Regions from separate parts of the Bacillus sp. UNC322MFChir4.1 genome, predicted to be linked through region 2. Evidence: riboswitches for the same ligand, from Rfam matches in the RefSeq annotation. Region 2 holds a riboswitch; each other region holds the start of a gene.
What was found. Region 2 has a riboswitch for thiamine pyrophosphate ahead of thiC (phosphomethylpyrimidine synthase ThiC). Riboswitches for the same ligand answer to the same signal wherever they lie in the genome.
Positions count from the first base shown of each region.

Region 1: linked by a shared signal. The riboswitch ahead of BR72_RS23165 (MTH1187 family thiamine-binding protein) and the one ahead of thiC (phosphomethylpyrimidine synthase ThiC) in region 2 are both predicted to bind thiamine pyrophosphate.
Region 3: linked by a shared signal. The riboswitch ahead of thiT (energy-coupled thiamine transporter ThiT) and the one ahead of thiC (phosphomethylpyrimidine synthase ThiC) in region 2 are both predicted to bind thiamine pyrophosphate.
Region 4: linked by a shared signal. The riboswitch ahead of tenA (thiaminase II) and the one ahead of thiC (phosphomethylpyrimidine synthase ThiC) in region 2 are both predicted to bind thiamine pyrophosphate.

Region 1 covers NZ_KN050813.1:10,666-18,628, forward strand. Annotated here, with positions in the region: gene BR72_RS23145 (ABC-F family ATP-binding cassette domain-containing protein) at 1-415, opposite strand, end outside; gene BR72_RS23150 (ABC transporter ATP-binding protein) at 828-1,577, opposite strand; gene BR72_RS23155 (ABC transporter substrate-binding protein) at 1,574-2,566, opposite strand; gene BR72_RS23160 (ABC transporter permease) at 2,563-3,363, opposite strand; gene BR72_RS23165 (MTH1187 family thiamine-binding protein) at 3,311-3,631, opposite strand; TPP riboswitch at 3,738-3,840, opposite strand; gene BR72_RS23170 (AraC family transcriptional regulator) at 3,891-4,796, opposite strand; gene BR72_RS23175 (glycoside-pentoside-hexuronide (GPH):cation symporter) at 5,040-6,488, shown strand; gene BR72_RS23180 (galactose-1-epimerase) at 6,509-7,540, shown strand; gene BR72_RS23185 (galactokinase) at 7,629-7,963, shown strand, end outside.
Region 2 covers NZ_JQKQ01000011.1:93,071-101,033, reverse strand. Annotated here, with positions in the region: gene BR72_RS04680 (arsenic transporter) at 1-1,231, opposite strand, end outside; TPP riboswitch at 1,432-1,546, shown strand; gene thiC (phosphomethylpyrimidine synthase ThiC) at 1,794-3,554, shown strand; gene BR72_RS04670 (DUF7010 family protein) at 3,905-4,462, shown strand; gene BR72_RS04665 (hypothetical protein) at 4,628-4,936, shown strand; gene BR72_RS04660 (arsenic transporter) at 4,999-6,357, opposite strand; gene BR72_RS04655 (cytochrome d ubiquinol oxidase subunit II) at 6,736-7,755, opposite strand; gene BR72_RS04650 (cytochrome ubiquinol oxidase subunit I) at 7,748-7,963, opposite strand, start outside.
Region 3 covers NZ_KN050810.1:277,955-285,917, forward strand. Annotated here, with positions in the region: gene BR72_RS20495 (MFS transporter) at 1-296, shown strand, start outside; gene BR72_RS20500 (DUF4247 domain-containing protein) at 354-1,163, opposite strand; gene BR72_RS20505 (DUF4178 domain-containing protein) at 1,178-1,684, opposite strand; gene BR72_RS20510 (DUF350 domain-containing protein) at 1,707-2,111, opposite strand; gene BR72_RS20515 (PspA/IM30 family protein) at 2,380-3,045, opposite strand; gene BR72_RS20520 (FeoB-associated Cys-rich membrane protein) at 3,276-3,443, opposite strand; gene feoB (ferrous iron transport protein B) at 3,460-5,448, opposite strand; gene BR72_RS20530 (FeoA family protein) at 5,445-5,672, opposite strand; TPP riboswitch at 5,934-6,035, shown strand; gene thiT (energy-coupled thiamine transporter ThiT) at 6,122-6,718, shown strand; gene BR72_RS20540 (response regulator) at 6,859-7,509, opposite strand; gene BR72_RS20545 (sensor histidine kinase) at 7,478-7,963, opposite strand, start outside.
Region 4 covers NZ_JQKQ01000024.1:90,449-98,411, forward strand. Annotated here, with positions in the region: gene thiS (sulfur carrier protein ThiS) at 1-165, opposite strand, end outside; gene thiO (glycine oxidase ThiO) at 309-1,418, opposite strand; gene tenI (thiazole tautomerase TenI) at 1,402-2,031, opposite strand; gene BR72_RS11190 (ABC transporter substrate-binding protein) at 2,042-3,043, opposite strand; gene BR72_RS11195 (ABC transporter permease) at 3,040-3,792, opposite strand; gene BR72_RS11200 (ABC transporter ATP-binding protein) at 3,789-4,532, opposite strand; gene tenA (thiaminase II) at 4,501-5,196, opposite strand; TPP riboswitch at 5,283-5,383, opposite strand; TPP riboswitch at 5,443-5,550, opposite strand; gene BR72_RS11210 (SH3 domain-containing protein) at 6,106-7,263, shown strand.

The sequences.
Region 1 (7,963 bases), on a different contig from region 2:
TTTCCTCAACATGATAAAAATCAGAATGCTCAAGTACACTTTGTAATTCTCCGTATTTCACTAACAATTGTTCCAGGTTATCACATGTTGCCATTTTCTCTGCGATTTGCAGCATCTTATTCTCGATATCATACAAGTGAGCAAAGGCACTTTGTAAATACTGCATAATCGTTGTGCCAGCCTGCAAATCTATATGTTGCTGTAAAAAACCGATCTTCATCTGAGGAAACCATTCAATCGCTCCCTTATCAGGAAGTAACTCTCCTGATAATATACGCAGTAACGTTGATTTTCCCGCTCCGTTGCTCCCTACAAGACCAACATGCTCACCTCGAAGTAATCGAAAACCAATATTTTGAAAGATTATTTTATCCCCATACATATGGGTAAGATTTTCAACTGATAACATACTCATTTTACTCTCTCCTTTTCGCTTTACATCTAAAGCCAAACGAGAGAACAGTACAAAAAAACAATATTCAATTCGCTAAACGTAAAAATGGATAAGGTAAACACACCTTATCCATTACAAATTATTATCGTAAAAAAGGAATAAGGTTCTTTATCTACTGTCTTTCGGTTGGCTTTTACTCAAAAAATGGGCAGACTACTCCCTTATCAAGCCAAAACCATTTGAAGAACAGTTGATAAAGTCATCTTATCCTTTCACCTCTTTAGAAATTATTATTTGTATATAGAATAAACAAAAATCATACATTTATTCTATCATATGCTAAATTCTGCAAATTTGTTAAAATTCCTGCTTAGAATCTAACAAAAAACCACTTAACAGTTAATAGTATCAAAAACCGTTAAGGGGTAATGCTTTATTTCCTCATATAAGGAGCTAGTATTTTCAATATCTCTGTTTTATCTTCTTTTAATTCTTCTGACGTTAACATGTCCATCGTTCTAGGGCGCGGCAAGTTCACTTTCACTTCGCCGACAATTGTTGAAGGTTGCTGTGACAGAATGAAGACGCGATCTGATAACAAAATCGCTTCGTCTAGGTCATGCGTAACCATTATGATCGTTTGTTTCCCTTTTTGCCATGACTCTAATAACCAGCTATGCACTTCCATTTTTGTAAATGCATCTAGTTTTCCAAAGGGTTCATCAAGAAGCATAATCGGTTTATCACATAAATACGTCCGTAAGAAGCTAACACGTTGCCGCATTCCACCTGATAACGCGTCTGGATAATGATCTGCATATTCATCAAGTCCAAATTGCCGTAATGCTTCCATACCAATTTCTAATCGCTTTCTTTTCGATTGTCCTTCAATTTCTAACGGTAATACAATATTATGAAGGGCTGAACGCCATGGAAGCAAGAGATCTTGCTGCGGCATATAGCTCACAATGTTTCGATTCATAACGGATTGGTTTTCGTAAATCACATCTCCATCATTTGCTTGTTCAATGCCAGCTATAATGTTTAATAACGTACTTTTTCCGCAACCACTTGGTCCAACAAAAGAAACGAATTCACCCTCTTGAACCACAACGTTCATATGCTCTAGCACTGTTTTCTCATCAAATGTTTTCGTAACGTCTTTTACTTGTAGTCCGCTCATTTTTCATTCGGAAGGAATTCGTTCGTAAAGGCCGCTTTCACATCAATTTTCTTTTTAATGACTTTATTGTCATATAAGAAATTCATATAATTCGTCCATACTTCTTCCTTCTGTACTCCCCACGCTTTCGCATCATCTTGATATTTCGTACTTAACCATTTTTGGCTTTCTTGTACAAGCTCTTTATTAATGTCCGGTACATTTTTAATTAAAATATCCGCTGCTTCTTTCGGTTCTTTAATTGCAAAGTTATAGCCATCTGTTGTTGCGTTCATAAACTTCTTCACAAAGTCTTTATCTTGTTTTACATGTTTTTCACTAGTAATAATAACAGGACTATAATAATCTAATGCTGGATTTAAATCTTTTAACATAATCGTGTTCAGCTCAATGCCTTTTCTCTTCGCTTCAATACCATCCCAGCCATAATAGATCCACTCAAAATCAGCATCACGGCCAATCGATTTAAAGAAATCTGTTTGTCCAAGCACAACTTTTTGCACTTTATTATAGTCTGCTTGATGCTTATCCATAACTGTTTTTAATGTCGCTTCTTCAGCCGGTGCTCCCCAACCGCCATATCGTTTTCCTTCAAATGCTTTTGGAGATGTGATGTTATCCTTTTTTAAAGATGCAAATGCAGATGTATTATGTTGAATAACCGCACCAATTGATACAACTGGAATATCTTCAACCCTTGCTGTTGTTACGTTCTCTTGATAACTTACACCAAAATCAGCTTTACCTGATGCTACCATTTGTTCAGCAGACGTATTTTCACCTGGCTGAATAATTTCTACATCTAACCCTTGTTTTTTATAATACTCTTTCGTCTTTGCTACATATAAACCAGTATGATTTGTATTTGGAAACCAATCCAATACTACTGTTACTTTTTTCTCTTTACTTTCTTCTTTCTTGCCTGCTGAGCAGCCTGCAAATGTAAATAATAACGAAGCTGCTAATAACACTTTTAACCCTTTTTTCATTTTCTCCCATCCTTTCTGTAAACCCACGGTGCTGTTAGTCTTGCCATAAATTCAACAATAAAATACAACAGTAGCGTCACGCAGACAATAACAGCAGCAATTCCAAACACACGAGCTGTTAAAAAGGATTTTGTTGCCCTTGTCAGCATAACACCTAGACCTTCACTTGCACCAAGCCATTCCCCAATAATGGCTCCCATTACGCTATATGTAACAGCAATTTTTAATCCCGAAAAAAAGTATGGCAATACTGCTGGAAATTTTACTTTTTGATAGACTTGCCACTTACTTGCCCTCATGGTTTGCAGCAGCTTTAGCATGGATTGATCTACCGTTTGAAAACCTTCTAAAATACTAAGTGTAACGGGAAAGAAGCATACGAGAATAACAACCATTACTTTTGGCAGCATTCCGTAGCCAAACCAAATAATAAATAAAGGTGCAAGTACAACAATCGGAACTGTTTGTGAAATTACTAATAGCGGATTGATTAACACACGGAATAACGGAATCACATCCATAATAATTGCAATGCTCGTTCCAAGTATAATGGCAAAAAATAACCCGATAAGTACTTCTTGCAAAGTCTGCACTGTATTGGGAAGTAGTAAATCTTTCATGTCGATAAGTTCATGTACAATTGCAGACGGCTTCGGCAAAATCCACGGTTCAATATGGAATATCGAAACTGCTCCTTCCCATATTGCGATGAGAAGGAACAGCCAAATTGTCGTAATTGCTATATTAGATTTCTTCTGTTTTTTCATATTCTTCACGATACTTCCATACTTTTTCATCAATCGTTACGCCTGTGCTTGGGCGATAATGGATTTTAATAGAAGTAACCACTTCTTCTGCCCCATCATCGATGCAAGCTTGCTGCGCACGTTTAATAATATCAAGAAGCTCGTTTAAATCCCCTTCCATTGTCGTTTCCATCGCGCCAACTTCATAGCGCACACCTGACTGCTGAACAACTTCAATCGCTTTATCTACAACCGCATATACATCTTTATGCTTCGCTTGTGGTACAACTGAAAATGAAACTGTAACTTGCTGTGACATACTAAATTCCTCCCCATATTAAATAAATTTCATACAAAAAGAAAAAGCTTTCCTGCCGCAAAGCAGGAAAGCTTTATATACAAGTTATCATAGAATAACAATTGCTACGATTCTTGATACAACTCCCTACGCTGGCATTATCCAGATCAGGTTAAGGGTCGATGTATTGTTACATCCTCTCAGCCACATAGGCTCCCCTGTTTCAATTCGTTTTCATTGTAGCATGGATTATTTTTATGAACAAACAAATTTATTTTTCCTAAGTGGCCCGTGAAATAATTTCTTGTTCATCAAGTAAGAACTTCAAGCTTGATAAAGAGATTGTTTGGAAATTCTCTTTCGACATACGTTTTCGATAATGCGTAGGTGTTTCTCCAGTCACTTTTTTAAATATGCGGCTAAAGACTACTAAACTGCGAAAACCCACCTGATAAGAAATGTTTTCTACCGATTCATTTGTCATTGAAAGTAAATACGCTGCGTGATTAATGCGCACCCTTAAAAGCCAGTCCTTCATGCTCATCCCGAAATGACTGTGAAAGACCCGCGAAAGATGGCTTCGATTGACCGCAAGATGATTTGCCACATCACTTACTGTAATTTCCTCTACATAGTGTTCTCCAATATATGTCATCGCTTCAATCGCGAGTCGTGAAAATTTTTGTTTTACAGATGGTGAGAATTCGCCGCCATCTGTAAGTAATAATCTTAAAAAACGATAGGTCAGCTCATTCAACTTTAATTCATCTTCTAATGTACCCTGGGAGTAATTCATACACTCCAAGATAATATCCGAATATTGTTGAATGTTAGTTGCGGTAACAGAGTAGTTATCTTCTTTAAAACTCGAATAATGAATAATTTCCTCTGCGACCTTCCCGCCAAATGACAGCCACGCGTATAACCATGGTTCTTCTCCATCCGAGCGATAAAAGGTCGACTCCCCTGGAGGAATGAGAAAAATATTTCCTTTCTGCAATGAATATTTTTCATCTTTTATATAGTACGTTCCTTTTCCATCCAACACGACATGAATAATGTAGCTGTTACGTACAGCTGGTCCAAAAGTATGAAAAGGCAGTGTTTTTGAAAAACCACAAAAATCAAAATAAAGTTCGCCTGAGAAGTGATGCTGTTCTTTTTTAATAAAGATTGCTTGTTCCATGAGCTTCTCCCCCTCTTCGTGATTACTATAACCTAAGCTGCCTTTTGAAGGAAGAAATGCAACAAAAGGTTAAATCAAGGTCACAAAACGATATAAAACGGAAAGCGTTTTCTTGTTAAACTATACATGAAAAAGAAAACCACCGAAAGGACATGAATGGAGTTCGTTAGTTTTTTACACTTAACTTTGCAAGCGCTTTCTTAATTGTTGTTAAAATTTTTTTTCAAAAAGAGGGGAATAAAAATGAATGGACAATTAAAACAACGTGTTTCCTATGCCTTAGGTGCATTTGGTCATGACATATTTTATGTAACTTTGAGCACCTATTTTATGGTCTTTGTTACGAGTGCGATGTTCACTGGAGCTGATAAAGCAACGACTGCAAAAATGATTGGAATTATTACGAGTTTAGTCGTAGTAATCCGATTGGTAGAAATTATTTTTGATCCGATTATTGGAGGAATAATTGACAACACAAAAACGAGATTCGGGAAATTTAAGCCTTGGTTAGTCATTGGTGGTTTAGTTAGTTCTATCCTTCTTGTATGTATATTTACTAATTTCTTCGGTCTTGCAATTCATAATACTACACTGTTCATCATTTTATTTGCAATTGTTTATATCTTGCTCGATAGTTTTTATTCATTTAAGGACATTGCTTTTTGGTCGATGATTCCAGCGTTAAGCACTGAAACTAAGGAACGAGAAAAATTGGCAACATTTGCGCGACTTGGATCATCACTTGGGGCAAACGGGACTACACTAGCAGTTGTACCAATCGTTACGTTCTTTACTTTCTTGATGACTGGTGAACATTCTCAGGGGGCTTCTGGTTGGTTTTGGTTTGGCGTGATTGCTGCTGTTATTTCTGGTGGAACAGCAATTATTACAGCACTTGGTACAAAAGAAAATGATAGCGTAATTCGTCAACAACAAGAAAAGGCAGGCATTAAAGATATTTTCAAAGCCATCGCTAAAAACGATCAGTTGATGTGGTTAGCACTTTCATATATTGCATATGCGATTGCCAATGTTGCAACTACTGCTGTGTTATTCTACTTCTTCAAATATATTCTAGGAAATTCAGGTGAGTTCTGGATTGTGGGATTAATTGCAGCTGTATTAGGCTTAATTGCCGTTCCACTTTTCCCAACGCTCACGAAATTAATTTCAAGACGTTTTGTCTATATTGGCGGGATTGTAATGATGCTTTTGGCATACGTATGTTTTGGCTTAGCTGGTACAAGTCTACCAATGGTTATTGTGGGATTGGTGCTCTTCTACTTCCCTCAGCAGCTCATTTTTCTTTCAGCTTTGATGACTATTACCGACTCAGTTGAATATGGACAATGGAAAAATGGTACCCGAAACGAAGCTGTGACTTTATCAATTCGTCCATTACTCGATAAAATTGCCGGAGCTTTATCAAACGGAATCGTTGGGTTTGTAGCTGTTGCTTCTGGGATGACTGGCAATGCCACAGCAGCAGACATTACTGCAGACGGTATTTCAACGTTTCATCTGTATGCGTTCTACCTCCCAGCAGCACTCATGATTTTCTCTGCTATCATTTTCGCATGGAAGATCACATTAACTGAGAAAAAACATGCTCAAATCGTCAAAGAACTAGAAGCAAAGCTAAATCATGGCGAGGAAGCAACTGAAGGTGCTGCACTTGCTCATTCTAAATAAAGGAGTAGAGGAGAGTCAAAATGAATATTACAACAAAAGATTTCGGTGCAGGTTATACGATGATCACGATTAACAATCTGAACGGCTTGCAATTAACTGTTTCAGATTTAGGTGCTCGCATTACGAGTTTAAAGGTACCGACAACGAATGGTCTACGTGAGCTCGTGCTTGGTTTTGATACAGCAAAGGAATATTTTGAAAAAGATTTATATATTGGTGCCTCAATTGGACGAGTAGCTGGACGAATTCAAAATGGAACTTTTCAAATTGATAAGGATATCTATAAAGTACAAATTGATGAGACAACCGGCAACACCTTACATGGCGGTACCCCAGGATTCGAAGGTAAAAAGTGGCAATATCAAGTTATCGATAATAATGATGAGGCTTCAGTCATATTTCACACGGTGAGTCCAGATGGTGAAAATGGTTTTCCGGGGAATCTTGATGTTGAGATACGTTACACGTTAACAAACACGAATGTTTGGAAAGTAGAAACTAGGGCGACAAGTGACAAAGATACTTTGTTTAATCCAACAAATCACGTGTACTTCAACTTAACTGGTGATGTAACGCAGCCTGTAAATGAACACACATTATGGGTGGATAGTGATAGATTTGCACCACTTGACCCTAAAAGTATTCCAATTGGTGAAAAGTTGCCTGTAGAAGGAACTGCGTTTGATTTTCGAAAGCCAGTTAAACTTAAGGAAACCTTCAATAGTACTTTTGATCAAAAAGAATTAGTGGATGGAATTGATCACCCATTTTTCTTGAACCGACCTGAACTATCAAATCGTTCAGTGAAACTCATTAGCCCGGATGAAGTGGTTACTATTGAAATAGCCACAAAAGAACCAAGCGTCGTCATCTTTACGGCAAATTTTGGTGAGAATACCCCTCTCATGCATGAAAAGCAACTTGCAAACCATGGCGGAATTACCTTTGAAACACAGGTTTCTCCGGGTGCTGAACAGTATCCCGATTTTGGGGATATCGTTCTTAGAGCGGATTCAACTTATCATACGATGACAGAATTTCATATTATTTGAGAGTCATTTTAGATAGTCTCTTTAAATATGAAATATGTACTGCTATCAGAATTTATTTGAAATGAATGCAAAAGGGAGGCTTATACTTATGGAAAAGAAACGTGAGCTAGCTTTAAAATTTGCTGAGGTATTTGGCGTTCAAGAAACAACTCAATACTTTTCTCCAGGACGTATCAACTTAATTGGAGAACATACAGACTACAATGGTGGCTATGTATTCCCCGCTTCTATTACTTATGGAACTTACGGAGTAGCTAGACGTCGTGAGGATGATAGAGTATTCGTTTACTCAACGAACTTTGAAGAACTCGGAGTAATAAGTTTCACATTGAATGAACTAGATTATGATAAACATGCGAATTGGGCAAATTATATAAAAGGAGTTATCTTAACACTGAAAGAAGCAGGTCATAAAATAGATTG
Region 2 (7,963 bases):
TAATATACATCCACATTAAGGTTGCTAATGTACCGATTGGGAGTAGTAGTGAGCCCATGTCACTACCGATGATGTTTGCAAGATAAATTGTTTTCAATGTAATCGGATCTAGCCCCATTTCGGTAAGAGCGATTGTACCGATCATTAAGGCAGGATGGTTATTAAAGATGTTAGAGAGGATTGAGAGTAAGCCGCCCATAATAAAGCTAGCATGAAATAAGCTACTGGTGATGAGTGGCTGAAGTTTTGTAACGAGAAAGTTAGTTAAACCGATGTTATGAAGTCCGTATACAATTACGTACATAGAAAATGCGAAAATTAACACATACCAAGGTGTTTTCTTAATCATGTCAACTGGTGGAATGCGCAGTTTATGCCATCTCCACCCAAGTAAAATAATAGAGCCAATGACCGCTGTGATGGCGATAGAAAATTGAAAGTACGATGCAATAAACAAGCTGATGCGAACGCATAAAATAAATAAGAGCATTCCAAACATAAATCGTGTTCGCTTACGATTTGCATCTGTTTGGGGTCTTGGCTGCAATGGATGAAAGGATTTTTTGACGAAATTTTCATCTAAATGTATCGGTAAGACCGGGAGGGTTTTCGGTAATTGTTTTTGAAAGATGAGGAATAACAGGAATGCCATAAAGATAAGGCCTAATGTGGCAGGGACAAACATCATTGCTGTATGCATGTATAAATCCATATGGATAATTTTCAAGGCGATTAAATTTACAATATTGCTTACACCAATCGGTGCACTTGAGGCAGTGGCGATGAGTGCGCCGCTTAATAAGTAAGGTATTTTTTGATCATGTTTAAGTCGTAAATGGTGTAACAAAAGCAGTAAAATGGGAGTTGTAATTAATATGCTACCGTCGTTATTAAAGAATAATGTCATGAGAAAGCAAAGAAGATTTGTATACCAAAAGAGGCGAATACCGGAGCTTTTTGCCTTTTTGGCAAGTTGAACAGCGCACCAATGAAAAAAGCCAAAACTCTCTAGTACGATCGCCATGACAATGGTAGCCATAATCGTTATAGCAGCGCCAATAATTTTTGAGCTAATATCACCCAAGTCAGCAACAGAAACAGTGCCGCTTAAAATGACAATCATTGCTCCAACTGTTGCTGGAATTGCTTCATTCATTCCTTTTGGTCGCCAAAAGATGATGAGCATAGTTCCGAGAAACGCGAGTATGGTTATGAGAGATTGGAGGTTTATCAACTCTTTCACTCCTGTTCTTATAGTGAAGTGTCCTTGCAGAACATAGTCCTACACCGGCTTATACTACATATGTATGAAGTGCGGATTCGGCTTGTACTAAGTGAAATAACTATTTTTTGAGTGAAAAGAAAAATTGTAAATATCTTTGCATTTTTTAGACAATGATGTATGATAGGTGCGTAGTAAAAATTTAATCAGTGATAAACTGGGGGTGCCCGTAGAGCTGGGCTGAGAGAGAAGCGTGTTGAAGCTTCTTAACCCTTTGGACCTGATCTGGTTCGTACCAGCGGAGGGAAGTTGTCGGCTTTACATAACAATGTCTTTATGTAGCCAGGTCCTATTCTTTATGATGGGCCTGGCTTTTTTATTTGGCATTGCTAGCCGCTAGTTCTCTTCCTTGTCACAAGAAAAGTGGAGCCGACTGTTTAGACCCGTCGGCTAAGGTTCTTTCGCACCGAAAGCGTTTTTTGTTTTCTCGTGCGGAAGGTTCTTAGACGGAAGGGTTTAGGAGGCGAAACTGGATCACAAGAAAAGTGAAGACACAGGGGAGGAAAAAATGATGAAACAATCTGTTTCAGCTGAGCAAATTGAGTTAAAGTCAAGTTTACCAGGAAGCAAGAAGGTATATGTAGAAGGTACGCGTGAAGACATAAAAGTACCAATGCGTGAGATTGCGCAAAGCGATACAAACGGTGTACCAAACTCGGCTATTCGTGTGTATGATACGAGCGGTCCTTATACAGATCCGAATTACACAGTGGATTTAGAAAAGGGGATTCAGGCGCCGCGCCGCTCGTGGATTGTGGAACGAGGAGATGTAGAAGAGTATGAAGGTCGTGAAGTGAAACCGGAAGATGATGGGGCGAGAGCAGCGTCTACACATACGCCTGTATTCCCGCAAATGGGACGGAAGCCACTTCGGGCAAAAGACGGGGAAAATATTACGCAAATGCATTATGCACGTAAAGGTATCATCACAATAGAGATGGAATATGTAGCCATTCGCGAAGGTGTGGAGCCGGAATTTGTACGGAAGGAAATTGCTGAAGGGCGTGCTATTTTACCAGCAAATATTAATCACCCGGAAGCAGAACCGATGATTATTGGTCGTAACTTCCATGTGAAAGTAAACGCGAATATTGGGAACTCAGCTGTTTCATCCTCTATTGCTGAAGAAGTTGAGAAGATGACGTGGGCAACGCGCTGGGGTGCTGATACGATTATGGACCTATCTACTGGGAAAAATATTCATACGACGCGTGAATGGATTATTCGTAATGCACCTGTACCAGTTGGAACAGTACCGATTTATCAAGCACTTGAAAAGGTAAACGGAATTGCCGAAGATTTAACGTGGGAAGTATACCGTGATACGCTCATTGAACAAGCCGAGCAAGGGGTAGATTATTTTACGATTCATGCTGGCGTGCTACTTCGTTACATTCCGCTTACAGCCAAGCGTGTAACAGGAATTGTATCACGCGGTGGTTCGATTATGGCGCAATGGTGTTTATACCATCATCAAGAAAACTTCTTATATACACACTTTGAAGAAATTTGTGAAATTATGAAGAAGTACGATGTTTCCTTCTCTCTTGGAGATGGATTACGCCCTGGTTCGATTGCGGATGCAAACGATGAAGCTCAATTTTCTGAGCTCGAAACATTAGGAGAGCTTACGAAGATTGCTTGGAAGCATGACGTCCAAGTGATGATTGAAGGGCCAGGGCATGTACCGATGCATTTAATTAAAGAGAATATGGATAAAGAGCTTGAGATTTGTCATGGTGCCCCGTTCTATACGCTTGGGCCATTAACGACAGACATTGCACCTGGTTATGATCATATTACTTCTGCAATCGGTGCAGCGATGATCGGTTGGTTTGGTACAGCAATGCTTTGCTATGTAACGCCGAAAGAACACCTCGGCTTGCCAAACAAAGATGACGTTCGTGAAGGTGTGATTACGTATAAAATTGCTGCACACGCTGCCGATCTTGCAAAAGGTCATAAAACAGCACATGAGCGCGATGATGCTCTTTCGAAAGCGCGTTTTGAATTCCGCTGGCGTGATCAATTCAATTTATCATTAGACCCTGAACGTGCAATGGAATATCACGATGAAACATTGCCAGCAGAGGGAGCAAAGACAGCGCATTTCTGCTCTATGTGCGGTCCTAAGTTTTGCAGTATGAGAATTTCGCATGATATTCGTGAGTATGCGAAAGGGAATGATTTAGAAACAACTGAGGCGATTGAGCGAGGTATGAAAGAAAAAGCCGAAGAGTTTAAAGAAGCGGGGAGTCAGTTGTATAAATAAGTAGAAACTTGAAAAGCTGAAATGAAAAACCTTTCTTTTTTTGGGTGGGCCGGAGGGTATGGCTGTGTGTGGGAGCGGTTAGTGCCCTTTTCTAAACAGCTTTTAATCTATGATCATGTGTACTTAATCTAATATATAATCATCCCCCTGCTGAGTAAGAGCGGGGGATTTGTTGTTCTATTGAGAATGCTTTATATGGAATGGCGACTTGGAGAAAGATTTTAAAATCACATTATACAGTAATAATATTCAGAAAAAATATAAAATTGGTTAAAATGCTATATAATGAATATGTAGAATAACCAATATTTGGTCTTGTTGTTATATGTTATGAAAAGGGGGATGGGGTATTGGAATTAGATGGCTTAAGGGATGATATAGCGGTAAGGGGTAAACGGGGATTACATTTTATTCTAGCTTCAATTATGATTTGGAGTGCTATCTTAGTAGTATGGTTACTTCCGATAAAGGAGGTATCGACAAAAAATTTATTCATATTTTGTATTACTGCAACGCTTTTACCGATTGCTTTTATGATGTCTAAAATAATAAAGGCAGAGTTTTCAACTAAAGATAATTCGTTAAATGCTTTAGGAATATTATTTTCTTGTAATCAATTTTTATATATTTTAATTGCAATGTGGATTTATCAAGCTGTTCCTGAAAAAATGGTTATGATATTAGCAGTAGTATTTGGAGCGCATTTATTACCTTTTGGATGGTTATATAAATCTAAAGCGTACTTTGTAATGGCGATAGTTGTTTCTTTCACATCTTTTATAGTAGGAATTATTTTTAGCCCAGCAATAGTGGCAATAGTTATGATATCTTTAGAAATTATATTTTCTATATGGTTAAGTTTTGAGATTAAGGCTTTAGGAAGTCGGATACATAGAGGTGAAAAGTAAAAAACTTTTCGAGGTGAGCGAGGGCCTTAAATAGACAGAGCCTTTTAATCTATGATTATGTGTATATAACTTAATATGTAATTATCCTCCTGCTGAGCGGGGGGATTTTGTTTTTTTATCAAGAATACTTTTCGTAGAAAGTGAGATGAATTGGAGGAAAGAAAGGTGAAGCAGAAGGTTATTCTTGCTATTGCATGTATATTACAGATTTTTTTTGTTGTGACATTTGTTTTGTTATTGTCACCAAGTTATGAGAAGGAAATGGATATTATTTTAACAGCCGTTGGTACGTTGTTTCTCGTATTTAGTAGTTTTGGTCTTTCCGTATATTCATTTGCGAGGGGATGGTACCCAAAATTATCGTTTTTACTTATCGTCACATCGTGTATGTTTCTTGCCTATTTCATTTTGGCCTTCATTCTTCCGGAGGCTGGGATCCCGCCTTATCTCTGTCACCGATTTGTAGAGCGTTAGTATACATTAAAATAGGGACCACCCCTAATCTATTTTTTTTGGTCCCTATTTAGTTTGATAGATTAACGGGCGAAGACGAGCTGTACCCAGTAGAATAAGAGGAAGAGTGTTACGATTGTGGTGAGTGGAATGACAATTAAGGAGACCCTCAAGTAATCTTTCCATTTTACTTTAATTTTATTTTGCTTTAGGATATACATCCAAATAAGAGAAGCGAGTGTACCGATTGGTAATAACAATGATCCCATATCGCTACCGATGATGTTGGCAAGGTAGATGGTTTTGAGGGTAATAGGATCTAATCCCATTTCTGTTAAGGTAATTGTTCCAATCATTAAGGCAGGGTGGTTGTTAAAGATGTTTGATAGAATCGAGACGAGTCCGCCCATGGTAAAGCTGGCATATAATAAGCTTTGATTGACAATCGGTTCGCATACTTGGACAAGCCAAGCTGTTAATCCAGCGTTATGAAGCCCGTAAATAATAACGTACATGGAAAAAGCGAAAATGAGAATGTGCCACGGTGTCTTTTTTAGTATATCGACTGGGTTTGTTCGTAAATAATACCATCTCCAGATGAGGAGAACGAGGGAGCCGACTACCGCGACAATCTCAATCGGAATGGAAAGAAATGAGGCAACGAAAAGAAGACAACGCATAAGGAAGACAAACAGTAACACTTTTAACATAAATTTTGTGCGTTTCTTTTTCGTATTAATTGAATCTGTCCCTTTTAATGGATGAAAGTGTTTTGTGAAAAAGACTTCTTCAATGTCATAAGCGGATTTTGGTAGTTGTTTCGGTAATTTCTTTTTCACAACTAAATACATGAGCCATGACATAAAGATAAGCCCTAATGTTGCAGGGACAAACATCATTGCTGTATGCATATAGAGTGTCATGTGAACGATATTTAATGCGATTAAATTTACAATATTACTAACGCCAATTGGAGCGCTAGAAGCTGTTGCAATCAATGCGCCGCTTAATAAATATGGAATTTGTTGATGCGGTTTTAATTGAAGATTTTTTAGAAGTAAAATTAATATTGGTGTTGTAATTAAAATACTACCATCGTTATTAAACAATAATGTCATAAGAAAGCAGAGTAATTGAATGTACCAATATAGACGATGCCCAGATCCTTTTGCTAAGCTTGCGAGCCTAGCTGCTGCCCAGTGAAAGAAACCGAAACTTTCCAATATAACGGCCATAACGATTGTGGCGATGATGGTAATGGAGGCGCCGCCGATCTTACTAATGATATCGGCAATGTCAGCACGTGAAACGAGGCCGGTAATAATGATAATTCCTGCTCCGATTGCAGCTGGCCATGCTTCATTCAATCCGCCTGGTCGCCAAAAGATGATGGTCATGGTAAGAAGAAAAACAACGACCGTAATCCAAATTTCGATACCCATAGCTAGCCTACCCTTCTAAGTTGTTTAGTTTGAACAAGAGTATTTCAACTTGTCCGAGACTTTCTACTTAATCATATTCAAATTGTTAATAGAAGGTATGAGGCATTACCCTAACTGTTGTAAATATGTGTGTTTAATACTTTAGGGAAAAGACATAGCATATAGGGGATTTTAAATGAAAATAGGCACATAGTCAGTATGTGCCTATTAGGTATTTATAAGAGAAAAGTGATTGCGTACATCTACCTAATTATCTTTTGGTAGGTAAATGCGGAGTGAAATCTACTCTTTATTTTGTGGTAGGTGATGTTTGACTAAGTATTTTGTTATGAGTATAGGTATTTGTGATGCTGTCTGTAATCGTCAGGTAGTTGAACGTCACTTTAAAAATGATCGATCTTTCAAAAATAAGTTCCAGAAGAAGATGAAGCCTGGTAGTAAAATTGCGATACCGATTGCATAAAGGACGAGCAGTGCATAAAATGTTTCTGTCGTTGTAAAGCTTGTGAACACGGTCACTTCTGGGTAAATGATATATGGAAGATGGGCAACGCCGTAAGCATAGCTTGCAAATCCATATTGGGCGACGACAGAAAGAACTGCAATACGCGGCCAACCTAGTATTCCTTGCCTGTTGTTTGTCCACCAAAGTGATGAATAGCCAATGGTAAAAAAGATAATTGAGATTGTAAACCATAGAATTTGTTTCATTAAACCTTCCATAAGCCAATGTGTTTCCGGTTCCGTGACGACAAGTGCGATGATAGCGGTGACAAGCGTTGCAGGACCGAGTAAGATGGCATTTCTTCGATATAGCCGGTATGTATCTTTAGAGCCTTGTTCGCTAGCAAAGTCGGCGAGAAAGAGGGCTGATAAAAAGAGTTCGGACGTTAAACCGAAGAGCATGTACCAATATACGACCGGGCTTGATAATAGCTTTCCGTATAGTAACGTTTCTTTCCCGTTAGCAGTCGTAATGAAAGCTCCTTCTGTTACAGGGAGAACTGTAATTAAGAGAGCTGGAATTAATAGACCCGTAATGCCTGAAATTGTGCGCAGCATATGCTCGTACTTTGGTACCGAGTAAGCAAATACCATAAAGGTACTGCGGATGGCAACGAGAATGAGAATTAAGGTAACAGGAACAAACATTGCTGTTGCAAGTGTAAATGCAGCCTTTGGGAAGAATCCGAGAAACGCTACAACGACAAAGACTAGAAATGTATTCGTAACTTCCCATGTTGGAGACAAGTAGCGATTCGCTAGCTTTCCAGCAAGTGTTGGATGCTTTGCGTACACCATCCCCCAAAAGCCAGCTCCGAAATCGATCGAGCCTAAAATACTGTATACAAAAATGACGGCCCAGAGAATGATAATAGCAATACTTGCTTCATGCATGTGAATCCCCCCTGTTCGATTGTAAGTCGTTCTTTAGTGGATGGCGCTTAAAGAACGTTCGTAAGACAAAGACAGTTAATGTGCCGAGCGCGATGTAAAGGACGACAAAGACGATAAATAATGGTCCGACAAAATCAGCGCGCGTAGCAGCATCTGTCGTCCGCTGAAATCCATAAATTGTCCAAGGTTGACGGCCGCTACAGCTGAA
Region 3 (7,963 bases), on a different contig from region 2:
TATTGTTAGCCATTTTTTTAATTCTTTGGGGTAGTACAGGATGGGCGGCAGTAGCTACCCAGCAAAAAACACTTTTAGAAATTAGTCCAGATCATGCTACTATTTCAATCGCTTTACTTAGCTCTATTAATTATTTTTCGGGTTCCATAGGGACAATGACAAATGGAATATTTTTAGAAAAAGGAATAGAACCTATCACTTTGCCTTATATAATAGCCGGTATATCGCTTTTAGCTATAGGAGGACAACTCCTTTTTATAGATAAGAAAATTGTAAACGTGCGGGAACCTCACTAAATGATTAGTCATAAGCAAAAATCCCAAGAAGCATCTACTCCGCTCCTTGGGATTTCTTTATCTTCTCTTCGTAATTTTCCCAGAACCGCCAACCTTCGTTTTAGGGGGAGATGTATTCTTTGGCGGACTTTTAATCGATGATTTTGGCTTCACATCTGCCCCGCTAGAATCCCCTGGTGATTTAATAATCTTCCCTTTATTCTCTGTAGAAGGCGGTGTATTTTGCGTGCCTTTTTCCGTAATACTTCCCGAATCACCTACTGATGGTTTTTGCTCTACTTTATCACTTCTTTTAATGATAGAGCCTTTACCTTGTTTCGTAATAGGCGGCGGTGTTTTCTTTTCTTCTTTTGTAGGTGGTCGTTGCGTAATAATCGGTTTATGATTTTGTCTGTCCGTATACCCGCGGTAGTCGCCATGATACGATCTTCGCGAATCGAATATATCATTTAATATACTTGCCAAAATATATCCTTCTAAAAAGGATGGCTGATAATTTTGACGGACAAACTCTTTATTGCTGATTTCAATTAATGTGTCAGATGGCTTCTCTTTATCCTTCTGAAGGTTATAGATTTTATCAGAATACACAAGGAACATCTGATTTTCGTCTTCTTTAGACGCTTGTTTTGGTTCCTGTTCGTCAATTAATTCTTTAGCAACTTGAGGAACTGATTTATTGGCAGCCCGGTATACATAAGATTCTTGCTTACCGTCTCTCGCAACTGATTCCAACGGGTAACGATCTTGAATCGACTTTTCATTTTGACATCCCGATAAAGCAAAACCTGCAATTCCAAGTAACATAACAATAGCAAGTATAGGGATTGCGAACGATTTAATCATGGAAAACAATCGGTTTGACATGATTGTGCCCCCCCTTACGTTGCTCTTATAATTTGTACATCAGCTGAAAGGATTGATTCTCCTTCATACATCATTGTACGTCCATCTTGCCACTCAACGCGAAGCAGCTTTCGATTATCCGATTGGAACTCCCATACGTATTGTTCATCAGATACTGCAAATGGTGTTTTCCCCATGACGACAACACGCCCGTCATATCGCTCTTCCAGATGATATTTAATATCGTCCATTTCAATTGTCGTTGGAATTTCATCGATTGAATCTAATCGTCCATCAATAGGCGCATATAGTTTATAATACGTATTTTCACGATTTTCAATTTTTAAATACCGAATGGTTCTTCCATCTTGTAATGTTAAAATCATTTCATTTCGAGAGTGCATGCTTGTTTTTCCAATCACTTCATACATGACTAATGAAACTTCAATCATGTCCCCAGGGGCTAACGTGAGTACCGTCTTCTCAGGTTTAGCAGGTTCCGGACTTTTTATTATATTTTTAATACGTTTAAATAAACTCATTGACCTACCCATCCTTTTCTCGTTATAGACATGCTGATAAAATAAGGGCACCGACAATGTGCAACGAACCTGCTAATACAGCATGCGCCACAAACCCTTGCTTCGTTCCCTCATCTAAATCTAAATTAACTGTTTTTCGCAAAACAAGTTCAACAAACATTTCTACAACTAATAAAATTACAAAAGAGATCGCTGATGTAAGTAATGCTTGCCATAGATCGTTTGATTTTGCAATCGACTGCGATAAAATATATCCTTGCGCAAACAACTTCATCGCAAAGCGTGTCGTAACCGCCATATTTCCTTTTTTAATTTCTTCTAAATCTTTATATTTAGTAAAAAGTGAATCAATCCACATTAGTATAAATAAAAGAAGAGCACCTGCGCCAGTCCATACGAGCATGGCTAAAATATTTATCCCTGTCATTAAAGAACCACCTCTGAAAAAATAATAGAAAACCGACATGACTTCCTTCTATCACATGTCGGTTCTCTTGTCTATTTTCTATTCCTAACATATAAATCGCAGCTATGCAGCAGTGCAGCATAACCTGCTCTCGCTTTCTCCCTTTGTTTGAAACTTTGCAAGTGGCAGGAAAAGGCCCTGACCGCTTCTACGCACGGCTAGTTACTCTCGCCCACCTTAAAAAGAAAACGGTTTTCATGTCAGTTTTTTAACTTGTATTTCATATAGATTATTTCTCGTACTGCTTCATAATACGAGCTAATTCATCATCTACAACTGAGTTTTTGTTTAAGCTCGCAAATTCATCATCTAATGATTTTTCTTTTTTATAAATTTCTCCGCTCGCTTCTGCTTCCGCTTCTAATTGAAGAGCTTTTTCTTCCATGCGGCTTAAACCTGCTTTTGCTGTATTCGCATCAAAACCAGACATTGCCTGATTAATATTCTTTTGTGCTTTCGCTGCGTTTACACGCGCTACAAGCGTTTCACGTTTATTTTTTAATTCTGTTAATTGCTTACGCATCTCTTCTAATTTCATGCGAAGATTATCTGCAGCAGCTTTATTTTGCTCATAGCTCGCTTTATATTCGTTCATTTTTTGTTCTGCAGTTTGCTTTTCTTCTAAAGCACGACGTGCAAGATCAATGTTATTTGCTTGAACAGCCATATGCGCTTGTTCTTCACGTTTCTTTACAAGTGCTTCTTGCTCTTCAAACAACAATTTAAATTTTTTCTCAAGTGCAATTTGTGCTGCTACACTTTTCTCAGCTTCTTGTACATCCTCTTGCATATCACGTAAATACTGATCCGTCATTTTAACTGGATCTTCCGCTTTTTCAATTAATGAATATACATTTGACATCGTTAAATCTCTTAATCGCTTAAATACAGACATTCTAATTCCTCCTAATAAATTGCTTCATATTTCAAATTCAGTACTCGGAAAACCTAAAAATCTTCCTTTACAGTAAGAATATTCATTCTTTAAACCTATGTATACATTATATCAAAAATAAAGTGCACTCACATCTTGTTTTGCAAATATACAAGCGATAATATGACATTCCCATCATAACTTATAAAAAATATATTAAAAAAGCTTTGCGAGATCCGCAAAGCTTTTTTCTACTTATTCACAACTTGTTCCATATTCGGACTACAAACCTTTGACTGACATGATTTATTCAGAGAACATGCTGCACATTTCCCTTTTTTGCTTCGCTTTACGAAGTTCATTAGCGTATATCCTGCATATCCAAAAATGACAGCTCCAATTACAATATTGACTATCATTATGATACATCTCCTTTTAGAATCCGAGCATGGATCCAACTTGGTATATTACTAGTGTTAATACGTATGCAACCACAAGTGGATACACAACAGAGAAAATCGTCCACTTTAGAGATCCTGTTTCACGGCGAATAACCGCAACTGTCGCTAAACATGGTACATACAGTAAAATAAAGAACATAAACGAATATGCTGATAATGTTGTGAAATGCGTACCGATTACGTTTCCTAATACATCTTCTTTCACAGAATAAATAATTGCCATTGTAGAAACAACAACTTCTTTTGCTAAAAATCCTGTTAACAGAGATGCAGCTGCTTGCCATGTTCCAAAACCAAGCGGCGCAAGAATTGGAGCAAATAATCCACCGATCATCGCTAAGAAACTATCTCCCATCCCTACATCGAGTCCAGATGGCCCAGCATAATTTAATAACCAAATTACAACAGAACCACCAAAGATAAATGTACCTGCTTTACGTACAAATCCTTTTCCTTTTTCCCACGTACTGCGCCATAACGTTTTTAGTTGCGGCACACGGTAAGGCGGAAGTTCAATGACAAAAATAGACTTCTCTTCTTTTAAAACCGTAATAGACATAATTTTTGTAACAAGTAATGCCAGAATAATACCAATGAGATATAAAGAAAATACAACAGCTGCTTGACTATTCGGGAAAAAGACCCCTGCAAATAGTGCATATACAGGTAAACGGGCTGAGCATGACATAAACGGTGTCACTAAAATCGTAAGCAGCCTCTCTTTCTCCTGTTCAATCGTCCTCGCAGCCATAATGCCTGGTACATTACAACCAAAACCGATAATCATAGGAATAAACGCTTTTCCGTTTAGTCCAAAAAACTCCATCACACGATCCATTACAACGGCAATACGCGCCATATATCCGGAATCTTCTAGTAATGAAATGAAGAAGAACAATACGAAAATTTGCGGCACGAATACTAATACCGCACCAACTCCTGCAATAATTCCATCTGTAACGAGCGCTTGAATAAACTCAGACGCACCAATATTCGTAAGTCCTGCTGTTACCCAATCTGTAAATGGCCCGCCAACAAACGCATCAAATTGATCCGATAAAGGCGTTCCAATCCACGAAAACGTAACTTGAAAAATTAAAAACATGATTCCTAAAAAGATTGGTAGTCCCAAAATTTTATGCGTAATTAATTTATCAATTCTTTCCGAAAAAGGAATACTTCCTTCTTTTTCATTACGAATCACACTTGTTTTCAACTTTTCAATATACGCTGCACGTACTCCGTATATATGCTGTTCTAGCGTAACATCTAATTCTTCTTCTACTGCAGAGCGAATTGCTACAAGTTCGTTATATACATGCGACTTGGCAATTTCTTTCTCTACCACTTCGTTATTTCCTAAAAATTGAAGCGCAAGCCATCTTGCATGCTCATCATTTTCGCGCTGCAATTTCTCCATAACGCGCTGGATTCCTGTCTCGACCGCTTTACCATATGAAAGAACAAACGGTTTCTGCCCCGCCTTATCGCCTTTATGAAGAGCAGCTAATAACTCCTCGCATCCTTTTCCACTTCTTGCGATAACAGGAATAACTGTTACACCTAGCGTTTCAGATAGCTTCTTAACATCAATCGTAATCCCGCGTTGTTTTGCCACATCAATCATATTTAAACCGATAGAAAGCGGTTTTCCGAATTCTAACAATTGTAATGTTAAATGCATATTACGTTCAAATTGAGAAGAGTCCACAATATTTAACATATGATGAAATTCTTCTGTTAATAAAAATTGTGTAACAACTCCCTCATCACGGGATACAGGATTTAAATCGTATATACCTGGTAAATCTATTAACATTCCTTGCTTATCTTTTAACTTACCAATCTTTTTTTCTACGGTTACTCCGCTCCAGTTCCCAACGTATTCATAAGAACCAGTAAGCGCATTAAACAATGATGTTTTTCCCGTATTCGGATTTCCTAGCAAAGCAACCTTGTTCACGCTAATTCCACCTTTATCATTTTCGCATCACAATGACGAATAGAGATTAATTGTCCACGGCATTCTAATGTACATGGACCATTAAGCATTGCCTTTTGTTTTAAACAAAGCTCGCAGCCCTCAGAAAATCCAAATGAAGCCAAACGGCGTTTTAACAATTTATCAAGAGATTGTAAATCTTTTACACGTACTTTTTCATCTATACTCATATCAACTAAGTTCATAAATTATCCCCCTCAAAAGATAACGATAATTATTATCAATACCAATTATAACATGACTCTCTGAAAAAACACTATACAATATACCGTGAATTTATTACTATTTTTTGTACAATTCCATCTTATTTAACATAAAAATCGTTGTTATGCATGGCCAGTCGCCCCTCCCTAAAAAGAAAGGGGTTTTTATTTCAACTTATATATAAATTAAATTTGCCATTCTTATCCATTGTTATTACAATGGTAGTAACAATCTAAGAATCTCGTTGTCACAGGGGGAGCCACGTCGCTGAGAGGGAACACTTTGTTCCGACCCTTAGAACCTGTTAGTTAATGCTAACGTAGGAATTGTGCAAACATATATACATAAGTAGTGATTTTCAATTTGTGTATTTTCATCCCCCTATGATAAAGATTCTTCTTTTGTAACTTGGATGTAGGGGGATTTTTACATGCGTAATACAAATTTACAAGCGATGATAGAGGCGGCGATTCTTGCAGCATTTGCGTTAGTCATCGACATTTTGCCATTATCTATTAAACTTCCAACAGGCGGTTCTATCTCGTTTGCGATGATTCCAATTTTTATTGTTGCTTACCGCTGGGGATTTAAAGCGAGTTTCTTAAGTGGTCTCGTTTGGGGATTATTACAAATTGTCGCAGGAGATGCATCTATTTTTACGCCGGTACAAGCGTTTATTGAATACTTCATCGCCTTTGCCTTTATTGGCTTTTCTGGATTATTTCATGCACCAATTCAACAAGCAATTGCTAATAAACAAAAAGCAAAAGCAATCATGTATGTCATTATCGCTGCGTTTATTGGTAGCCTAGCTCGTTATTTTTGGCACTTCATTGCTGGCTTTATTTTCTTTGGACAATATGCACCAAAAGGACAATCAGCTGTTTTATATTCCTTTATCTTTAACGGCATCACAATGATTGGTTCTTTCGCAATGTGTGCGGTTCTACTTGTCGTTTTATTTACAACAGCACCGCGCTTATTTATGAGCGCGAGTATAAATACAAGCAAAAAAAAGATTGCTTAATCAGCAATCTTTAGAGTCTCTAAGTATTTCGGAAATAACTATAATATAACGAAACAAAAATCCCATTTTTCTAAAGTGGGATTTTTGTGTTGTTTCAAATCAGCGAAAGAAAAAAATCTTTTATAACAAGCATTATCCCGTCATATTATATGTATTAAATTATACTTTATGGCATATTGAACAAGTTCACTTTTCTTAGAAAGATTAAGTTTGTTCAACATTCTCGTCTTATGGGTATCAACCGTTTTTATACTGATCGTTAATTCCCCAGCGATTTCAGACATTGAAAAACCTTGAACAAGAAATTTCAATACCTCTCGTTCACGTGGACTTAAAATTACATATGGATTTCGAGAATCCGTTTCGTTTTGCATTTTTTTTAACATAGTTGAAATTTCCTTTGGACGGAGGTATATGTACCCATCCATAACAGAATCAATCGCATTGTATAATTCTTCATCGACAGCCGCTTTAGGGACGTAACCTGAAGCTCCCGCGTTCATGATTGATGTTATATAATCCTCATCTTCATGCATGGTAAGCACGATGACTTTCGCTTGTTCATAGCGTAATTTAATTTCTGTTAAAACTTGAATTCCATCTATGCGTGGCAAAGATATATCTAATATCAAAATATCGGGCCTTAAATTGTCGTAAAGCCTTAGTGCTTCAAATCCATCAGCAGCTTCACCTACAACCTTTAATGATGGCCTTTTTTGTAATAATAGTTTTAAACCAGCTCTCATCAAAGCGTGGTCATCAACTAACATTATGCTGATTGTCTTTTCCATCTTGATCCCCTTCTCTCTGTTTTAATGGGATAGACACACTAACTTCCGTTCCACCGTTATTGTGAGTTCTAATCAAAAATGAACCTCCTAATAATTCTGCTCTTTCCTTCATTCCATATATTCCGATTCGATTTTGCTGGCGAGCTTTTTCAAAATCATCCTCATTTATACCGTGACCGTTATCATGGATGTTCAACAAGATCGAACAATCTCTTATCTCCATATTAATCGTAATCTCAGTCGCTACTGTATGTTTCACTACATTGGTAAGACTTTCTTGAACAATTCGGTATAGTGCTACAGCAATATGACTATCTATGACGAAGGCGTCATCATCAGGAACGTGTAGAGTTACCGTAAGAGCGCATTTTTCTTCAAACTTTCTTACGTATTTCCTTAATGCAGGAATTAATCCCATATCATCAAGGATCGGTGGCCTTAATTCTACTGCTAA
Region 4 (7,963 bases), on a different contig from region 2:
TCCCTCAAAAACAGATGTATCTTGATGATCCTCTTTTTGTAAAATATCTTGATTGCGTTCTACAACAACAATTTTCGTTTCTAATCCTAAATGAACAAGCAAATCAGCTACGCTTTTAACCTCACTTGGTACATCTACTTGTCTTCCGTTAATTTTTAAGTTCAAGCTTTCATCTCCTTACGAAAAATATACATCGCGGTTATGCAAAGCAAAACACGACCGCTGTTTGCTTTCTCCCTTTGTTTTAATAGGCCCTAACCGCTTCTTGCTCTCGCCCTCCAAAAGAAAGAAAGAGGTTTTAGATTGATTTATATAGATTGTGAAAGCAGCGAATCTAGTAAACGATTCTCTTGCTTTCCTTCTATCAAATCAGCCATATATTCTCCTGAAACGGGACTTAATAAAATTCCATTTCGATAATGGCCCGTACAGGCGTATAAACCAGTAATCTCTTCATGCCTGCCGATATACGGCATATTATGATTCGATTGCGGACGTAACCCTGCCCAGGCTCCGTCCCATTCTGCTGTCTTTAATGCTGGCAAAATCCGATATGCACGCTCTAATATAGAAGTAATACTTTCAGGGCGCACCGCTTTGTTATATGTATGAGGTTTCATTGTTGCCCCGATGACATAACGTCCGCCGCGCTTCGGTGCGATATAAAATCGCTCTTGAAAAATAGGAGCTTGTAGAAGCGGCTTACGACTGCGCGCCGCAACGACTTCACCTTTTACAGGATATGTCCCCCACTCATGATGAAAATATTGTAATAGTTTTGTGCTCCACGAACCTCCAGCAATTACTACGTTTTCACAGGCGATCGCACCTTCTGATGTCAGTAATCCTGTGACACGCTGATTCTTCATTTGAATATCAAACACTTCCGTTTCTTCATATATGTCCGCACCAGATATCGCAGCGGAGTGAGCGAATGCCTTCGTCAGCTCCGGGGCAATGACATGACCATCTTTTGGGTGGTAAACTGCGCCAATAATCGAAGTAGATAAATAGGGTTCTTTTTTTCGTAGTTCTTCTCCTGAGATAAAATGGGACTCTTCTCCTGTTTGCTGCTGCCATTTCATAATATGAAGAAGCCGGACACTCTCTTCTTCATTTTGAGCAATGCGATAAATCCCCTTTTCTTCATATCCGATATCAATTCCGGTTTTATCACGTAATAGACTTGCAAGTTTCGGAAACATTGCGCGGCTTTTCCTGCCTAATTCAAATAGCGGATCGTATTCATCCCACTCCGCCTGGACACCTAATAATCCTGCTGCTGCTTTAGAGGCTTCAGAAGCAATTTTTTGTTTTTCAATGATGGCAACTTTATAACCTCTTTCAGCAAGGAAATGTGCAACCGAACTTCCAATTACACCGCCGCCAACGATGGCAACATCATATATTTTTTTCATGATTTCTCGCCCACTTTCGTATCGTTTCCTTATATAATTTGGCCTGCTCATTTGGTTTTGCGGCACTTAAAATTCCAGACATAATTGCAATACCATTAGCCCCGGTGCCAAGTACTTCTGCTGTATGATTAGGAGTAATCCCTCCAATAGCGTTGATTGGGATTGTTAAGCGTTTTGCTATTTCAGTAATCCCAGCTAATCCTCTTGGCGGAACTCCTTTTTTAGAGTTCGTTTGAAACAAATGTCCATATAGAAGAGAATCTGCGCCACTTTGAAAAGCAAATACAGCTTCTTCAAATGAATGAACGGAGTAACCAACATGTAAATAAGAAAACTTTTCTTTAACAGACTTTACATCCACGCTGCGATATCCAAGTTGTACACGTCTAATATTGAATAAAATTGCAATATCAATCCGATCATTGATGACAAGTTTAGAAGAAGGAAACCCATTATATAAGAGCTTTTCCACACCTTCATATAACTCTTTCGTACTTTTCTCTCGCTCACGAATGTGCAAATAATCTATTTCACTTTCAATATCAGTTGCTATATTCGCTAACTCTTCAAATGACATACGACCATTTGATATAACGTGAAGCTCAGCTTTCATATCCATTCGCCTACTTTAAAATGTTTTCAAACAACTCATTTGCCGGAACCATTTCTTTTGTCATTCCTTTTTCTTTTAACCACTTGTTTTGTTTTTCCCACGAACTTGCTGTATCTGATAAAAATGGTTCATCTTTCGTTTCCATTTTGTCTAATAAAATTTTCATACTTTCTTTTTCAACTTCTGGAATCAACGGGAAATTCTCTTTTTCTTGATGATTTAATAAAATGTTTAATGCTTCATCTGGATTTTTTTTCATAAATTCATAACCTTTTTTCGCCCCGCGTAAAAAGGCTTGTAATGTTTCTTTATCTTTTTTCAATGCTTTGTCGCCTGTTACAAATACAAGTTCATGATAGTTCGGTACACCGTAATCCGCTGGGTTAAAATATGCTGGCTCGTAACCTTCATGACGCATGACTGGAACTTCATGGTTAATGTATGCCCCTGTAACAGCATCTACTTTTTTCGTAGTAAGAGCCGGTACTAAATCAAAACCAACATCGACTACTTTTACGTTATTTGGGTTTCCCCCGTCTCCTTTAATCATCGTTTTTACATATTCTTCACTTAGCGGTGTCCCTGAATATCCAATTGTTTTTCCTTCCAAATCTTTAGGAGAAGAAATACCTGCTGATTTTAGCGAGACAACGTGGTTTAAAGGAGAACGAACAACGGCACCGATAGATTTCACTGGAATGTGTTCATTCGCTCTCGCAATTACAACATCAGGCTGATAATACAATCCAACCGTTACTTTTCCTGCTGCTGCTAACGTTAATGGATCAGTTGGATTAGAAGGGAATTTAATATGTACCTTCACACCTTCTTCTTTAAAATAGCCCTTTTCAATTGCTGCATAAATAAAGCTATGCACTGCATTTGGGTACCAATCGAGCATAACAGTTACTTCTTTTTCACCTTTTTTCTTTTCTGATGCTGAATTACTAGAACACCCAGCAATCATCGCAATTAATAATGTAAACACAAAGATGCGTTTTACTAGTTTCATGAATGCTTCCTCCAACTAATCAATTTCTTCTCAAATATCGAAACGAGTAATACAAAGAAAATAGCGAGTAATGACAATAAAACAATTGGCGCAAACACACCCGCACCATCCATTTGTGTCATCATTCGTTTACTAAAATAGCCTAGCCCCGCTTGTGCCCCGAGCCACTCACCAATTGCTGCCCCAATCACGCTAAATGGCACAGCTACCTTTAAAGCTGAAAAAAAATAGGGAAGCGCAGACGGCAATTTCAATTTGAAAAATATATCTTTTTTTGTTGCACCATATGTAATTAAAAGCTCTTCCCAATCCTTTTTCGTACTGCAAAGGCCATCATACGTATTCACTGCAATAGGAAAGAACGTAATCAGTACTGTGACAACAACCTTGCTCCAAATCGAATAACCAAACCATAAAACAAATAATGGTGCTAAAGCTGTAACGGGAATCGTTTGTGAAGCAACTAAGAGCGGATAAAATGCCTTCTCAGCAAATGAGCTCATACTCATCAACATCGCTAACCCAACGCCTAATACGATAGAAATGACAATGCCGATCACTGTAACAGAAAGCGTTGCTGGTAAATGCACCGTAAGCAATATATCCCGCAAATCCCATATTTTTCGAACAATGGCACTTGGAGACGGCAAAATGTACATTTCATCAAGAATCCGTGCCCCTATTTCCCATCCAATCAGCAAAATAGCAGTTACAATAATAGCCGGAACATAATCTATAATTCGCTTCATACAAGCACCTGTCTTTGCAACATGCCAATAAGTTCATCTTTTAACGCCAGCATTTCCAGGCGATGCAAATCCTTTCGAGAGCGCTCTTGTCCAAGGGGTACAACTCGCTCAGTTAATGATGTAATTGGCTGCTCTGTTACGACAAAAATACGATTAGAAAGATACAGCGCTTCATCAACATCGTGTGTAATAAACAAAATCGTTTTTTGCCAATGTTTCCATTGTTCAAACAACCATTCTTGCAGAGATGCCTTCGTTAATGCATCAAGTGCACTAAACGGTTCATCTAATAGTAAGAGGTCGCCTCCCGTTAACAACGTCCGAATAAACGATACGCGTTGCCGCATTCCGCCTGATAAATCTTTTGGATACTTCTTTTCATATCCTTGCAGTCCAAACTGCGCCAGCAGCTCTAGTGCTTTCATTTGCGCTTCTTTTTTCTTCATTCCTTGGCATTCAAGAGGCAAAGCTGCATTTTCAATAATGGTTCGCCACGGGAGTAACATATCTTTTTGCGGCATATAGCCAACAGGAGTTGTTCCCATTACATCAATCGTGCCAGCATTTTCTTTCTCAAGTCCCGTAATAAGCCGAAACAATGTACTTTTCCCGCAGCCACTTGGCCCAATAATACTAATGAATTCCCCTTCTTGTACTGCAGCATTAAGACCCTCTATAATCGGTTTCTCATCATAATGGAAAGAAACGTTATGAAATTGTAGTATGTTCTTGCTCTTCAAACCCCCACATCTCCTTACGATATGCCATATCCCAAAATAAATATTCAAAACGGCTGGAATATAAGAAGATCTCTTCTAAACGATTTCGTTCTTCTTCTGTTTTCCCAATTACAATTTCATTACATAAATCAATTAACCATACACAAAGATTCCCGTATTCCTCAGAGCTATATCCTTGAATCCACTCACCAAAAAATTCATGATCGCGTGCTCCTGGAATCGCATTTAAACGCTTTCCAATCTCCCAATAACTCCACATACATGGAAGCAATGCTGCAATTAGCTCAGCCAGTGTACCGTTTTGAGAAACAGACATCATATAGTTTGTATATGCTAGATTCATAGCTGATGGCCTTGCGGATTCCATCTCTTCAACAGAAATTCCTAAGCGTTTTGCATATTGTTTATGAATCGTCATTTCCCCATTTAAAATTCCATCAATTTGTTCAGCAAATTTCGCCATCACTTTTGGATTTGTTGTTTTGACAACACCAATTGCATATAGCTTTGCGTAATCTAACAAATACAAATAATCTTGAACAATATAATATTGAAATCTATCTTTCTCTAACGTTCCATCTCCCATCCCTGTTACAAATGGATGATTGTGACTCTTCTCCCAAATAGGTTGCACCTTTTCAAATAGTCTTTCACAAAATGTCATCTCCGCTTCCCCTTCCTGTATGTATGTTTCCAAATAAAAAAGCCACTTCCATATAAGAAGTGGCCACAGCAAACAAAAGAAAAACTCATTTGTTGTTTCCACTTCCCTACGCTAGCATCACCTAGATCAGGTTATAAGGGTTAAGGTTTTTACCTCTCTCAGCTTTTAAGCACCCCTAGTGGTGTTCTATAAAATTGTTAAGAAAAAATCCCCGTTTCTATGCATAAAGAAACGGGGACGTTATTTATATCGTCCAAATTGCTTCCCTACGCTAGCATCATCTAGATCAGGTTCAAGGGTCAAAGACTATCGGTCTACTCTCAGCTAGCAACACTAGCTCCCCTAGCAGTATATTCATTTAACATAGTCAGTATACCATCACCATATCTCATCGGCAACTCTTTTCATTTTGAATTAAACAAAAGAAAATATGTAACTACTCAGTCCCTCTATGAAAAAAAGACAGAAAAGCATTTCTTCATGGCCTGGGAGGGATTGGCTATGTATAGGAGTAGTTAGGGCCTTTTTTATTTTCACTAGAATAATACCTCTTACCAAACTTCTAAATGAAATGTATGGATGAGTAGTTACGAAAATATTTCAAAAACATACTGTAAGTTCAGAAAAAAATGAATTTCTTCTATCTATTTCCAGAACGGCTATAAATCTGCTATCCTTTTATTATATATCCATTTAAATCTTTCGACATGTAAGTCGCCACTATGCAGAATATAGCATAGCTTGTGCGGTAGGAGCTCATCCAGATGCTCTCCTTAAGTCGATTTTTTAACTTGTATATAGAGAAAAAATATTTACTTGTCTTGAATCAACAAATATATTACAAACTCAACAGCTTTATATTATGATTTCATTCATAATAGCTTATTACATAAGGAGGTCTATGAATATATGAATTTAAAAGTCGCAGCAATAACAGCAACTACTGTAACAGTTGCCGCTATGCTTCCCTCTATAGCAGAATCTAATGTACATACCGCAGCAGCAGAGCAAACAGCAAAAACCAAAATTGGTTATGTAAAAACAGAAACATTACAAATGTACAATAGTCCTAATGGGGCAGATTCTGTTATTGACAGCATTACACGTGACACTCCCGTTACAATTCTTGAAACAACGAATGAATGGTATAAAATTTACGCTCACAATAAAACTGGCTATGTCAAAAAAGAAGCAATTTCTTTAACAAAACCACACGATGGTGGGAATCAGTATATCGTAAATACAGATGTATTAAACGTTCGCACTGAACCAAATACACAATCTAAAATTATTACTGTATTACCAAATGGGAAATTTGTTACTGTTCAAGAGGAACGAGAAGGATGGTATAAAATTGTACATAATGGAACAATCGGCTATGTAAAGAAAGAGTTTTTATCTAACGCTGATCAACCATTAGTAAAAGGAATTACTGTACAAGGTGGAAATTCTTATTCTGTTGCCACTCCTACATTAAAAGTACGTAGCGGAGCAGGAACAAATACAGCTATTATCGGTTCTTTAACACATGGAACACAAGTACAAGTCGTTGAGAATTTGGGAACATGGTATAAAATTCGCTATGGATCAGGATATGGCTATGTCGCACAGCATTATATAGTACAACAGCAGCAACAACAACCCAAACAGCAAGCTACACCATCTATTCCAGCTGTATTTAAATATCCTACTCAAGGAAAAATAAGTTCAGGATTTGAAGAACGCTGGGGAGCAATGCACTATGGTATAGATTTTGCAGCAACAGGAGATGTTTCAATCCAATCTTCAGCACCTGGAACTGTCGTTAAATCATATTATTCTACAAGTTACGGAAATGTTGTATTTGTTGCTCATCATATAAACGGGAAGTTATACACAACTGTATATGCTCACATGAAAAGTCGAGCTGTCAAAGCAGGAGATACAGTGGCAACAGGCCAATTGCTCGGTTATATGGGAAATACAGGCCATTCAACTGGTCAACACTTACATTTTGAATTACATAACGGGGAATGGAATCTTAAAAAAACAAATGCTGTAAATCCACTTCCTTTCTTAGTTAGGTAACGCATTATGGCACGTAATATTTCGTTACTTATTGAGTATTTAGCATTTTTCGGGTTAATTTTTTGCTTATTAATTTATAACACAAACATTGTATTATTAAACATTATTATTGCGTTTGTTGCTTGCGAAGTGATTATGGAAATATTCAAGATCCGACTAAAGCGACATATTTCACACATATATACCGCACTATTCATTATAGGTTCTTTATTAACAAGCATTATTTATAATGGCTTCCATGTCTCCGCAATGTTTCCAGTATTTTTTATAACTATTCTTCTTATAGTATCTCAGTATATATACGTTCCAGAATATCGTAAACAAAAGCAACAACATGAAAAAACGTGGAAAATAGGAAAATAACGCCGCAATTCTTTGACATTACTTTCTTTACTACTAAAAAAGGATTCCACATGATGTGGAATCCTTTTTTACATTATCGACCATTCTTTGCAATATATCGGCGCTTTTCACGATATATCGACCACTTTTTAGAATATATCGGCGCTTCGACATGATATAAAGACCCTTCGACAATATTCGATATAAAAATAGTCGATTTACTGAGCTGAATCGTACCGAAAAGGAAAAGGATCTGACTAAAAAGTGGACTTTTTAGCCAGATCCTTATATAAGAATAAACATACTATATATCATTTTAATTTTTCAACATACAAGTCACCGCAATATAGAATAAAAC